DNA from 3 places in the Streptomyces sp. NPDC111520 genome. Region 1 is predicted to be linked to each of the others. Evidence: predicted binding sites of a transcription regulator. Region 1 holds the regulator's gene; each other region holds the start of a gene.
What was found. The regulator HrcA, encoded in region 1, represses chaperone genes, less so after heat shock. The targets are predictions, from matches to a motif close to TTNGCACTCNGNNNNNCNGAGTGCNAA.
Positions count from the first base shown of each region.

Region 2: the regulator HrcA is predicted to act here: its motif matches at 2,103-2,129, upstream of groES (co-chaperone GroES).
Region 3: the regulator HrcA is predicted to act here: its motif matches at 1,731-1,757, upstream of groL (chaperonin GroEL).

Region 1 covers NZ_JBVKBW010000001.1:500,916-504,189, reverse strand. Annotated here, with positions in the region: gene ACZ7MY_RS02365 (DUF3097 domain-containing protein) at 1-93, opposite strand, end outside; gene ACZ7MY_RS02360 (MBL fold metallo-hydrolase) at 124-858, opposite strand; gene hrcA (heat-inducible transcriptional repressor HrcA) at 1,067-2,083, shown strand; gene dnaJ (molecular chaperone DnaJ) at 2,083-3,222, shown strand.
Region 2 covers NZ_JBVKBW010000015.1:11,235-14,508, reverse strand. Annotated here, with positions in the region: gene groL (chaperonin GroEL) at 1-1,523, opposite strand, end outside; gene groES (co-chaperone GroES) at 1,646-1,954, opposite strand; gene ACZ7MY_RS30430 (THUMP-like domain-containing protein) at 2,316-3,274, shown strand, end outside.
Region 3 covers NZ_JBVKBW010000002.1:347,385-350,658, reverse strand. Annotated here, with positions in the region: gene groL (chaperonin GroEL) at 1-1,544, opposite strand, end outside; gene ACZ7MY_RS05650 (cold-shock protein) at 1,905-2,111, opposite strand; gene ACZ7MY_RS05645 (MoaD/ThiS family protein) at 2,535-2,813, opposite strand; gene thrC (threonine synthase) at 2,858-3,274, opposite strand, start outside.

The sequences.
Region 1 (3,274 bases):
CACCAGGTCGCGCTCGGCCGCGACCTCGGGCGCGGGTGTCGCGGGCCGTTTCCACGGCGGGGTGAGGTCGGGGTCGTAGCTGCGGCTGCGCATGCCAGGGATCGTATCCGCGCGGTGCGCGGCTCAAGCGGATCCGAACCGGGCGGCGAGCGCGTCCCGTTGGGCGCGGACGAAGCGGGCGTCGACGACGGCGCCGTGGCCCGGCACGTACAGCGCCGTCTCGCCGCCCAGCAGGAGCAGCCGGTCCAGGGCGGCGGGCCAGGCGTGCGGTGCGGCGTCGGGCCCGGCCTGGGGCTCGCCGGACTCCTCGACGAGGTCGCCGCAGAAGACCACGGCCGGTGTGCCCGGTACGACCACCACCAGGTCGTGCGTGGTGTGTCCCTCACCCGGGTGGACCAGCATGACCTGCCGGTCGCCGCCGAGGTCGAGTTCGTACGAGCCGTCCACGAGCCGGCCGGGGCGCACGAGCGCCTCCACTGCCTGCGCGGACTCGGCCTCCGCGGCGCCGTGCCCGACGGCGTCCCGGCCCAGGGAGAAGCGCTCGCGGTCGAGGTAGGTGTCGAGGGTCATCTCGCCGAAGACCTCGGCGCCCTCGAAGGCGGCGGTGCCGAAGACGTGGTCGAAGTGGCCGTGGGTCAGTGCGATGTGCGTCACGTCCCGCCCGGTCAGTTCGCGGACCTCCCGGCGCAGTCCGGCGCCCTCGGGGACGGAGGAACCGGTGTCGACCAGCAGCACGCCCCCGTCGCCGACCACGACCCCGACGGTGACGTCGAGGAACGGCAGCCGCCGCCGCGCGACCCCCGGTGCGAGCTGTTCCCAGCCGCCGGGGGAGCCCGGCGGGGTCGGTGTGGTCTCCACAACGCGACGGTATCCCCGCGACCGGCCCGGCGCCCGCTACGGTGGCCGGTCAAGGACGTCCCGGGGCCGGACCCGTGGACGGGCCCTTGCCGAGGTCTTGCCACCCCGCCGTACACTGACTTGGGGAAAACTGGCACTCAGGGAAGAGGAGTGCCAGGCCACGGGGGCGACACGACCCGCACGGTGACCGAGCGACTGGAGGTGCGCGATGCTCAGTGAACGACGGCTGGAAGTACTGCGTGCCATCGTCCAGGACTACGTGGGCACCGAGGAGCCGGTCGGCTCGAAGGCGCTCACCGAACGGCACGCCCTCGGCGTGTCCCCGGCGACCGTCCGCAACGACATGGCCGTGCTGGAGGAGGAGGGCTACATCCAGCAGCCCCACACCAGCGCCGGCCGCGTGCCGACCGACAAGGGCTACCGGCTCTTCGTCGACCGGCTCACCAGCGTCAAGCCGCTCTCCGGCGCCGAGCGCCGGGCCATCGGGAACTTCCTGGACGGCGCCGTCGACCTCGACGACGTGGTGGCCCGTACGGTGCGGCTGCTGGCGCAGCTGACCCGGCAGGTCGCGATCGTCCAGTACCCGTCGCTCACCCGCTCGACGGTGCGCCACGTGGAGCTGCTCGCGCTCGCCCCGGCCCGGATCATGCTGGTGCTGATCACGGACACCGGACGGGTGGAGCAGCGGCTGGTGGACGTCCCCGCACCGGTCGGCGAGACCGTGCTGGCCGACCTGCGCGCCCGGCTGAACAGCCGGGTGGTGGGGCGCCGGTTCAGCGACGTCCCGCCGTTGGTGCAGGAACTCCCCGAGGGCTTCGAGCCCGACGAACGGCCCTCCGTCCAGGTGGTCCTCGCCACACTCCTGGAGACCCTGGTCGAGGAGACCGAGGAGCGGATCATGCTCGGCGGCACGGCCAACCTGACCCGCTTCGGGCACGACTTCCCGCTGACGATCCGCCCGGTGCTGGAGGCGCTCGAGGAGCAGGTGGTGCTCCTCAAGCTGCTGGGCGAGGCCAAGGACTCGGGCGTGACGGTGAGAATCGGTCACGAGAACTTCCATGAGGGCCTGAACTCCACATCGGTCGTCTCCGTCGGCTACGGTTCGGGCGACGAGGCGGTGGCGAAACTCGGCGTGGTCGGACCGACCCGCATGGACTACCCCGGAACGATGGGAGCGGTACGCGCAGTGGCACGTTACGTCGGACAGATCCTGGCGGAGTCGTAGTGGCCACGGACTATTACGCCGTGCTCGGCGTGCGCCGCGACGCAGGCCCGGACGAGATCAAGAAGGCATTCCGCCGTCTCGCGCGAGAGCTGCACCCGGACGTCAATCCGGACCCGAAGACCCAGGAGCGGTTCAAGGAGATCAACGCCGCCTACGAGGTGCTCTCGGACCCGCAGAAGAAGCAGGTCTACGACCTCGGCGGCGACCCGCTGTCCGCCAACGGCGGCGGTGCGGGTGCGGGTGCGGGCTTCGGCCAGGGCTTCGGCAACTTCAGCGACATCATGGACGCCTTCTTCGGCACGGCGTCGCAGCGCGGCCCGCGCTCGCGCACCCGGCGGGGCCAGGACGCCATGATCCGGCTGGAGATCGAGCTGGACGAGGCGGCCTTCGGCACGACCAAGGACATCCAGGTCGACACGGCCGTGGTCTGCAACACCTGCCACGGCGAGGGCGCCGCCCCGGGTACGACCGCGCAGACCTGTGACATGTGCCGCGGCCGCGGCGAGGTCTCGCAGGTCACGCGGTCCTTCCTCGGCCAGGTCATGACCTCCCGGCCGTGCCCGCAGTGCCAGGGCTTCGGCACCGTCGTGCCGACCCCGTGCCCGGAGTGCGCCGGCGACGGCCGGATCCGGTCGCGGCGCACGCTGACGGTCAAGATCCCGGCCGGTGTCGACAACGGCACCCGCATCCAGCTGGCGGGCGAGGGCGAGGTCGGCCCCGGCGGCGGCCCCGCCGGCGACCTGTACGTCGAGATCCGCGAGTTGCCGCACGCGGTGTTCCAGCGGCGCGGCGACGACCTGCACTGCACCGTCACGATCCCGATGACGGCCGCGGCGCTGGGCACCAAGGTCCCGCTGGAGACCCTGGACGGGATGGAGGAGATCGACATCCGGCCGGGTACGCAGTCCGGCCAGTCGATCCCGCTCCACCAGCGCGGCATCACGCACCTGCGGGGCGGCGGCCGGGGCGACCTCATCGTGCACGTCGAGGTCCAGACCCCGGGCAAGCTCGACCCGGAGCAGGAGGAACTGCTGCGCCGCCTGGCGAAGCTGCGCGGCGAGGAGCGCCCCCTGGGGCAGTTCCAGCCGGGCCAGCAGGGGCTGTTCTCCCGCCTGAAGGACGCGTTCAACGGGCGCTGACCGCCCAGCGGCCCGCGGTCCGGGGTGTCGTCCACCCCGGACCGCGGGCCGT
Region 2 (3,274 bases), on a different contig from region 1:
GCGGCGTTCTCCAGGGCGGAGCGGGTGACCTTGACCGGGTCGATGACACCGGACTTCACCAGGTCGCCGTACTCGCCGGTCGCGGCGTTGAAGCCGTGGCCCTTCTCCAGCTCGGCGACCTTGGAGGTGATGACGTAGCCCTCCAGGCCGGCGTTCTCGGCGATCCAGCGCAGCGGCTCGACCGCGGCGCGGCGGACGACCGCCACACCGGTGGCCTCGTCGCCGGTCTTGCCGAGGCCGTCCTCGAGCACCTTGACCGCGTGGACGAGCGCGGAGCCACCACCGGAGACGATGCCCTCCTCGACCGCGGCGCGGGTCGCGGAGATGGCGTCCTCCAGACGGTGCTTCTTCTCCTTGAGCTCGACCTCGGTGGCCGCGCCGACGCGGATGACGCACACGCCGCCGGCCAGCTTGGCGAGGCGCTCCTGGAGCTTCTCGCGGTCCCAGTCGGAGTCGGTCGAGGCGATCTCGGCCTTGATCTGGTTGACCCGGCCGCTGATCTCCGCGGACTCGCCGCCACCGTCGACGATGGTGGTGTCGTCCTTGGTGACGGTCACGCGGCGGGCGCTGCCGAGCACGTCCAGGCCGACCTGGTCGAGCTTGAGGCCGACCTCCTCGGCGACGACGGTGCCACCGGTGAGGGTGGCGATGTCGCCGAGCATGGCCTTGCGGCGGTCGCCGAAGCCGGGGGCCTTCACCGCGACGGCGTTGAAGGTGCCGCGGATCTTGTTGACCACCAGGGTGGACAGGGCCTCGCCCTCGACGTCCTCGGCGATGATCAGCAGCGGCTTGGAGGCGCCGGCCTGCAGGATCTTCTCCAGCAGCGGGAGCAGGTCCTGGATGGAGGCGATCTTGCCCTGGGTGATGAGGATGTAGGGGTCCTCCAGGACGGCCTCCTGGCGCTCCTGGTCCGTCACGAAGTACGGCGACAGGTAGCCCTTGTCGAAGGCCATGCCCTCGGTGAAGTCCAGCTCCAGGCCGAAGGTGTTGGACTCCTCGACGGTGATGACACCGTCCTTGCCGACCTTGTCGATCGCCTCGGCGATCAGCTCGCCGACCTGCTTGTCCTGGGCGGACAGCGCGGCGACGGCGGCGATGTCGTCCTTGCCCTCGATCGGGCGGGCGGTGGCGAGCAGCTCGTCCGAGACGGCCTTGACGGCCGCGTCGATGCCCTTCTTCAGGGCGGCGGGGGAGGCGCCGGCGGCCACGTTGCGCAGACCCTCGCGGACCAGCGCCTGGGCGAGCACCGTGGCGGTGGTGGTGCCGTCACCCGCAATGTCGTTGGTCTTGGTCGCCACCTCCTTCACGAGCTGCGCGCCGAGGTTCTCGTACGCGTCCTCGATCTCGACCTCACGCGCGATGGTGACACCGTCGTTGGTGATGGTCGGGGCGCCGAACTTCTTGTCGATGACGACGTTGCGGCCCTTGGGGCCGATCGTCACCTTCACGGTGTCGGCGAGCTTGTTCACGCCGCGCTCAAGGGCGCGACGCGCGTCCTCGTCGAACTTCAGGATCTTGGCCATACCGGCGGAATTCCTCGTCTTTGGGTTCTCGTCGAAGACCGCGCCCCGGGTCCCCGGTCCGTGAGGACTCGGTGTGCCCGGGGCGTGGTCACGGCATTACTCGCTTGCGCGCGGCGCCGGTCCTACTTCTCGACGATCGCGAGGACGTCGCGAGCCGAGAGGACGAGGTACTCCTCGCCGCTGTACTTGACCTCGGTGCCGCCGTACTTGCTGTACAGCACGATGTCGCCGACCTTGACGTCGAGCGGGATGCGGTTGCCGTCCTCGAAGCGACCCGGGCCCACGGCCAGGACGACGCCCTCCTGGGGCTTCTCCTTGGCGGTGTCCGGGATGACCAGGCCGGAGGCGGTGGTCTGCTCGGCATCCAGCGGCTGGACCACGATGCGGTCCTCGAGCGGCTTGATGGCAACCTTGGTGCTGGCGGTCGTCACGATCCGACCTCCCCCTTCAAAGGGCTCACGGGAGTGTCTGTCTGGGGTGGCGACCTGGTAGGCCCGTCGTCGCGGGTGCCGGACCTGCCCGTCGCGTTTGTGCTGGCACTCGGCAAGGCTGAGTGCCAGGTCCGAGATTATGACGCGCTTAGCACTCGGTCAAGCGGAGTGCCAACGCCGCGCCGTACGAGCCGCCCTCCCCCTGGTGGAACGGCGTGCCCGGCCCCACGATTCCGGCCCGCGGTTCCGGGCCCGGCGCGCCGCCGGGCCTCGGACGGCGCCCCGGGGGTACGGCCGGCCGTACGCAACGGCGGCAGAACCGGTCACGGCCCCCGGACGGCGCCCGCGGCGGCGCGGGACAATGGACGGCGTGGATCTTGACGCGTTCTCGGCCCTCCTGACCGATGAGAGCCAGTTGCTGCTGGCCTCCCTGCGGGACTACGACCCCGCCGCCGAACTGGCGACCGCGACACGGCTGCGGCGGGAGCACGACGCCGGCCTGGTGGCGGCCGCGCTGACGCAGGCACGGCTGCGGCAGCGGGCGGCGGCGAAGTTCGGCGAGGACGCGTACCGGATGTACTTCACGCCAGAAGGGGTCGAGCAGTCGACGCGGGCCTCCGTCGCCCGGCACCGGGCCGAGCGGTTCGCCGCGCTCGGGGTGCGGCGGCTGGCCGACCTGTGCTGCGGCATCGGCGGCGACGCCGTCCCGCTCGCCCGCGCCGGTGTGGAGGTGCTGGCGGTCGACCGCTCCCCGCTGACCTGCGCGGTGGCACAGGCGAACGCGGAGGCGCTGGGGCTGGCCGACCTGATCGAGGTGCGCTGCGCCGACGTGACGGAGACCGTCGTGGACGGCTGTGACGCGGTCTTCGCCGACCCGGCCCGGCGCGGCGGGCGGGGCAGGATCTTCGACCCCGAGGCGTACTCCCCGCCGCTGTCGTGGGCGGTCGCGGCGGCCCGGAAGGCCCCGCTGGCCGCCCTGAAGGTGGCGCCGGGGATCCCGCACGAGGCCGTGCCGGAGGACGCCGAGGCGGAGTGGGTCTCCGACCACGGCGACGTGAAGGAGGCGGTGCTGTGGTTCGGCACGGCCCCGGGGGCCCGCCGGGCGACCCTCCTGCCGTCGGGCGCCTCGCTGCCCGCCGCCGGCCTGCCCGACCCGCGGGTGCGCCCCGTGGGGCGCTGGCTGTACGAGCCGGACGGCGCGGTCATCCGGGCCCACATGGTGGCCGACGTGGCGGCGCGGGTCGGCGGCGGTCTGATCGACGCGACCATCGCGTACGTCACCTCGGACGAGCCGCACACCACGCCCTGGGCGACCGCCTA
Region 3 (3,274 bases), on a different contig from region 1:
TCGGTGGTGAGGAAGAGCGCGGCGATGGAGGCCGCGTTCTGCAGCGCGGAGCGCGTGACCTTGGCCGGGTCGATGATGCCCTCACCGATCAGGTCGACGTACTCGCCCGTGGCGGCGTTGAGGCCGTGGCCGGGGGTCAGGTTGCGCACCTTCTCCACCACGACACCGCCCTCGAGGCCGGCGTTGACGGCGATCTGCTTCAGCGGGGCCTCGAGGGCCAGCTTCACGATCGACGCACCGGTGGCCTCGTCGCCGTCGAGCTCGAGCTTCTCGAAGACGTTGGACGCCTGGAGCAGGGCCACGCCACCACCGGCGACGATGCCCTCCTCGACGGCGGCCTTGGCGTTGCGCACCGCGTCCTCGATGCGGTGCTTGCGCTCCTTGAGCTCGACCTCGGTGGCGGCACCGGCCTTGATGACGGCCACGCCGCCGGCCAGCTTCGCCAGACGCTCCTGGAGCTTCTCGCGGTCGTAGTCCGAGTCGCTGTTCTCGATCTCGGCACGGATCTGGTTGACGCGGCCCTGGATCTGGTCCTGGTCGCCGGCGCCGTCCACGATCGTGGTCTCGTCCTTGGTGACGACGACCTTGCGGGCGTGGCCGAGCAGGTCCACGCCGGCGTTCTCCAGCTTGAGGCCGACCTCCTCGGAGATGACGGTGCCACCGGTGAGGATGGCGATGTCACCGAGCATGGCCTTGCGGCGGTCGCCGAAGCCCGGGGCCTTGACCGCGACGGACTTGAAGGTGCCGCGGATCTTGTTGACGACCAGGGTCGACAGCGCCTCGCCGTCGACGTCCTCGGCGATGATCAGCAGCGGCTTGCCGGACTGCATGACCTTCTCCAGCAGCGGGAGCAGGTCCTTGACCGCGGAGATCTTGGAGTTGACGATCAGGATGTACGGGTCGTCGAAGGACGTCTCCATACGCTCCAGGTCGGTGGCGAAGTACGCCGAGATGTAGCCCTTGTCGAAGCGCATGCCCTCGGTGAGTTCCAGCTCCAGACCGAAGGTCTGGGACTCCTCGACGGTGATGACGCCTTCCTTGCCGACCTTGTCCATCGCCTCGGCGATGAGCTCGCCGATCTGCGGGTCGGCGGCGGAGATGGAGGCGGTGGAGGCGATCTGCTCCTTGGTCTCCACGTCCTTCGCCTGCTCGAGCAGGGCGGCGGAGACGGCCTCGACGGCCTTCTCGATGCCACGCTTCAGCGCCATCGGGTTGGCGCCGGCGGCGACGTTGCGCAGGCCCTCGCGGACCAGCGCCTGGGCGAGGACGGTCGCGGTCGTCGTGCCGTCACCGGCGACGTCGTCCGTCTTCTTCGCGACCTCCTTGACCAGCTCCGCGCCGATCTTCTCGTACGGGTCCTCGAGCTCGATCTCCTTGGCGATGGACACACCATCGTTGGTGATCGTGGGGGCGCCCCACTTCTTCTCGAGGACGACGTTGCGGCCCTTGGGGCCGAGGGTGACCTTGACGGCGTCGGCGAGCTGGTTCATCCCGCGCTCGAGACCGCGCCGTGCCTCCTCGTCGAACGCGATGATCTTGGCCATGTGAAGTGGTCCTCCCGGACTTGGGGTCCCCCCGCGGCGCACGGCTGCGGGGAAGGATTACTCCAGGACCGCGCCGGCGCCCGCGACGGACGGCCTGCCCTCCCGCCGGTTCCTTTCCGGCGTTCGAGCGGGCCTCACCCACTCGGTCCTTTGTCACTCTCAACGTCAGAGTGCTAACGCCAATGATTAGCACTCGCCCTAGGAGAGTGCAAGCCGCTTGGCCGGTGCCGTGGACAACCCGCAGGTCCCGGTCCGCGGGCCCCCGGACAGCACGAAGGCCCGCCCCTGTGCGGGGCGGGCCTCGACGCGTACGTTTGAGCGGCCGTACGCGAAAGTGCTCCGTGGCCGATGCGCGGCGCGTCAGCCGGCTGCGAGACGGACCATGTCCGCCTGCGGCCCCTTCTGGCCCTGCGAGATCTCGAACTCGACCCGCTGACCTTCCTCGAGGGTGCGGTAGCCGTCCATCTGGATCGCGCTGTAGTGCACGAAGACGTCCGCACCACCGTCGACCGCGATGAAGCCGTAGCCCTTCTCCGCGTTGAACCACTTGACGGTGCCCTGAGCCATTCCTAACTCCCCTATTGCTGGCCCTTCGCAGACCCGCACCTCGCGGACCCGGGTCAGACCTCACCCCCTACAGCCAAGGGGGCGTGCGCCGGAACGCGTCGACCGCGGCTGAATGTATCTGCCCGGACGCTGTCTGCAACAGGTCAATCGGACGAGAATTCCGGGCACACGGAATCGGAAGAAGAGCCTGTTCGGCGAATAATCCGGGGCAACTCGGACCGGACATAGGGGGCCAACACGACAAACGCCACGTGAATTTGGCGATAAATCGTCGACAAGACCGCCCCGGGAAGGGGGGTTGCGCAGAGCGTTGCAGGGAGTTGCGACCTGCTCAGGGCAACTGTACAGGCCTTCAACTACCCCTCACGCACACAGGGGTGCCGGGAGGTACCCGGCACCCCTGTCGCCCGCGGGCCGTGCGGCTCAGCAGCCTCCGGCCACCGCCGGGATGATCGAGACGGACGCGCCCTCGCCCACCGAGGTCTGCAGCCCCTCGGAGAAACGGACGTCGTCGTCGTTCACGTAGACGTTCACGAAACGGCGCAGCTTGCCCGTGTCGTCCAGGACCCGCGCGGAGATGCCGGGGTGGTTCCGCTCCAGCGAGTCGATGACCTGGGCCAGGGTGCCGCCCTCGGCCGGGACCTCGGCCAGGCCGCCGGTGTAGGTGCGGAGGATGGTGGGGATGCGGACGGTAGCGCTCATGATGCGGGGTTCACCTTCAGTCTGGGTCAGCCGGTGCGGTGGGGTCAGCCGGCCAGGCCGGCGGCGCGGAACGCGTCGAGGCTCGGGCGGATGGTGGCCGTGGGACGGGAGGTCGGGGCGACGGCGTCCAGCGTCTTGAGGCCGTCGCCGGTGTTGAGGACGACGGTCTCCCCGGCCGGGTCGAGCTGCCCGGTCTCGATGAGCTTGCGCAGCACGCCGACGGTCACGCCGCCGGCCGTCTCGGCGAAGATGCCCTCGGTCCGGGCGAGCAGCTTGATGGCGTCGACGATCTGCTCGTCGGTGACGTCCTCCACCGCGCCGCCGGTGCGCCGGGCGATGTCCAGCACATAGGGGCCGTCCGCCGGGTTGCCGATGGCGAGCGACTTGGCGATGGTGTTCGGCTTCTGCGGGCGCACGACGTCCTGCCCGGCCTTGTAGGCGGTGGACACCGGGGAGCACCC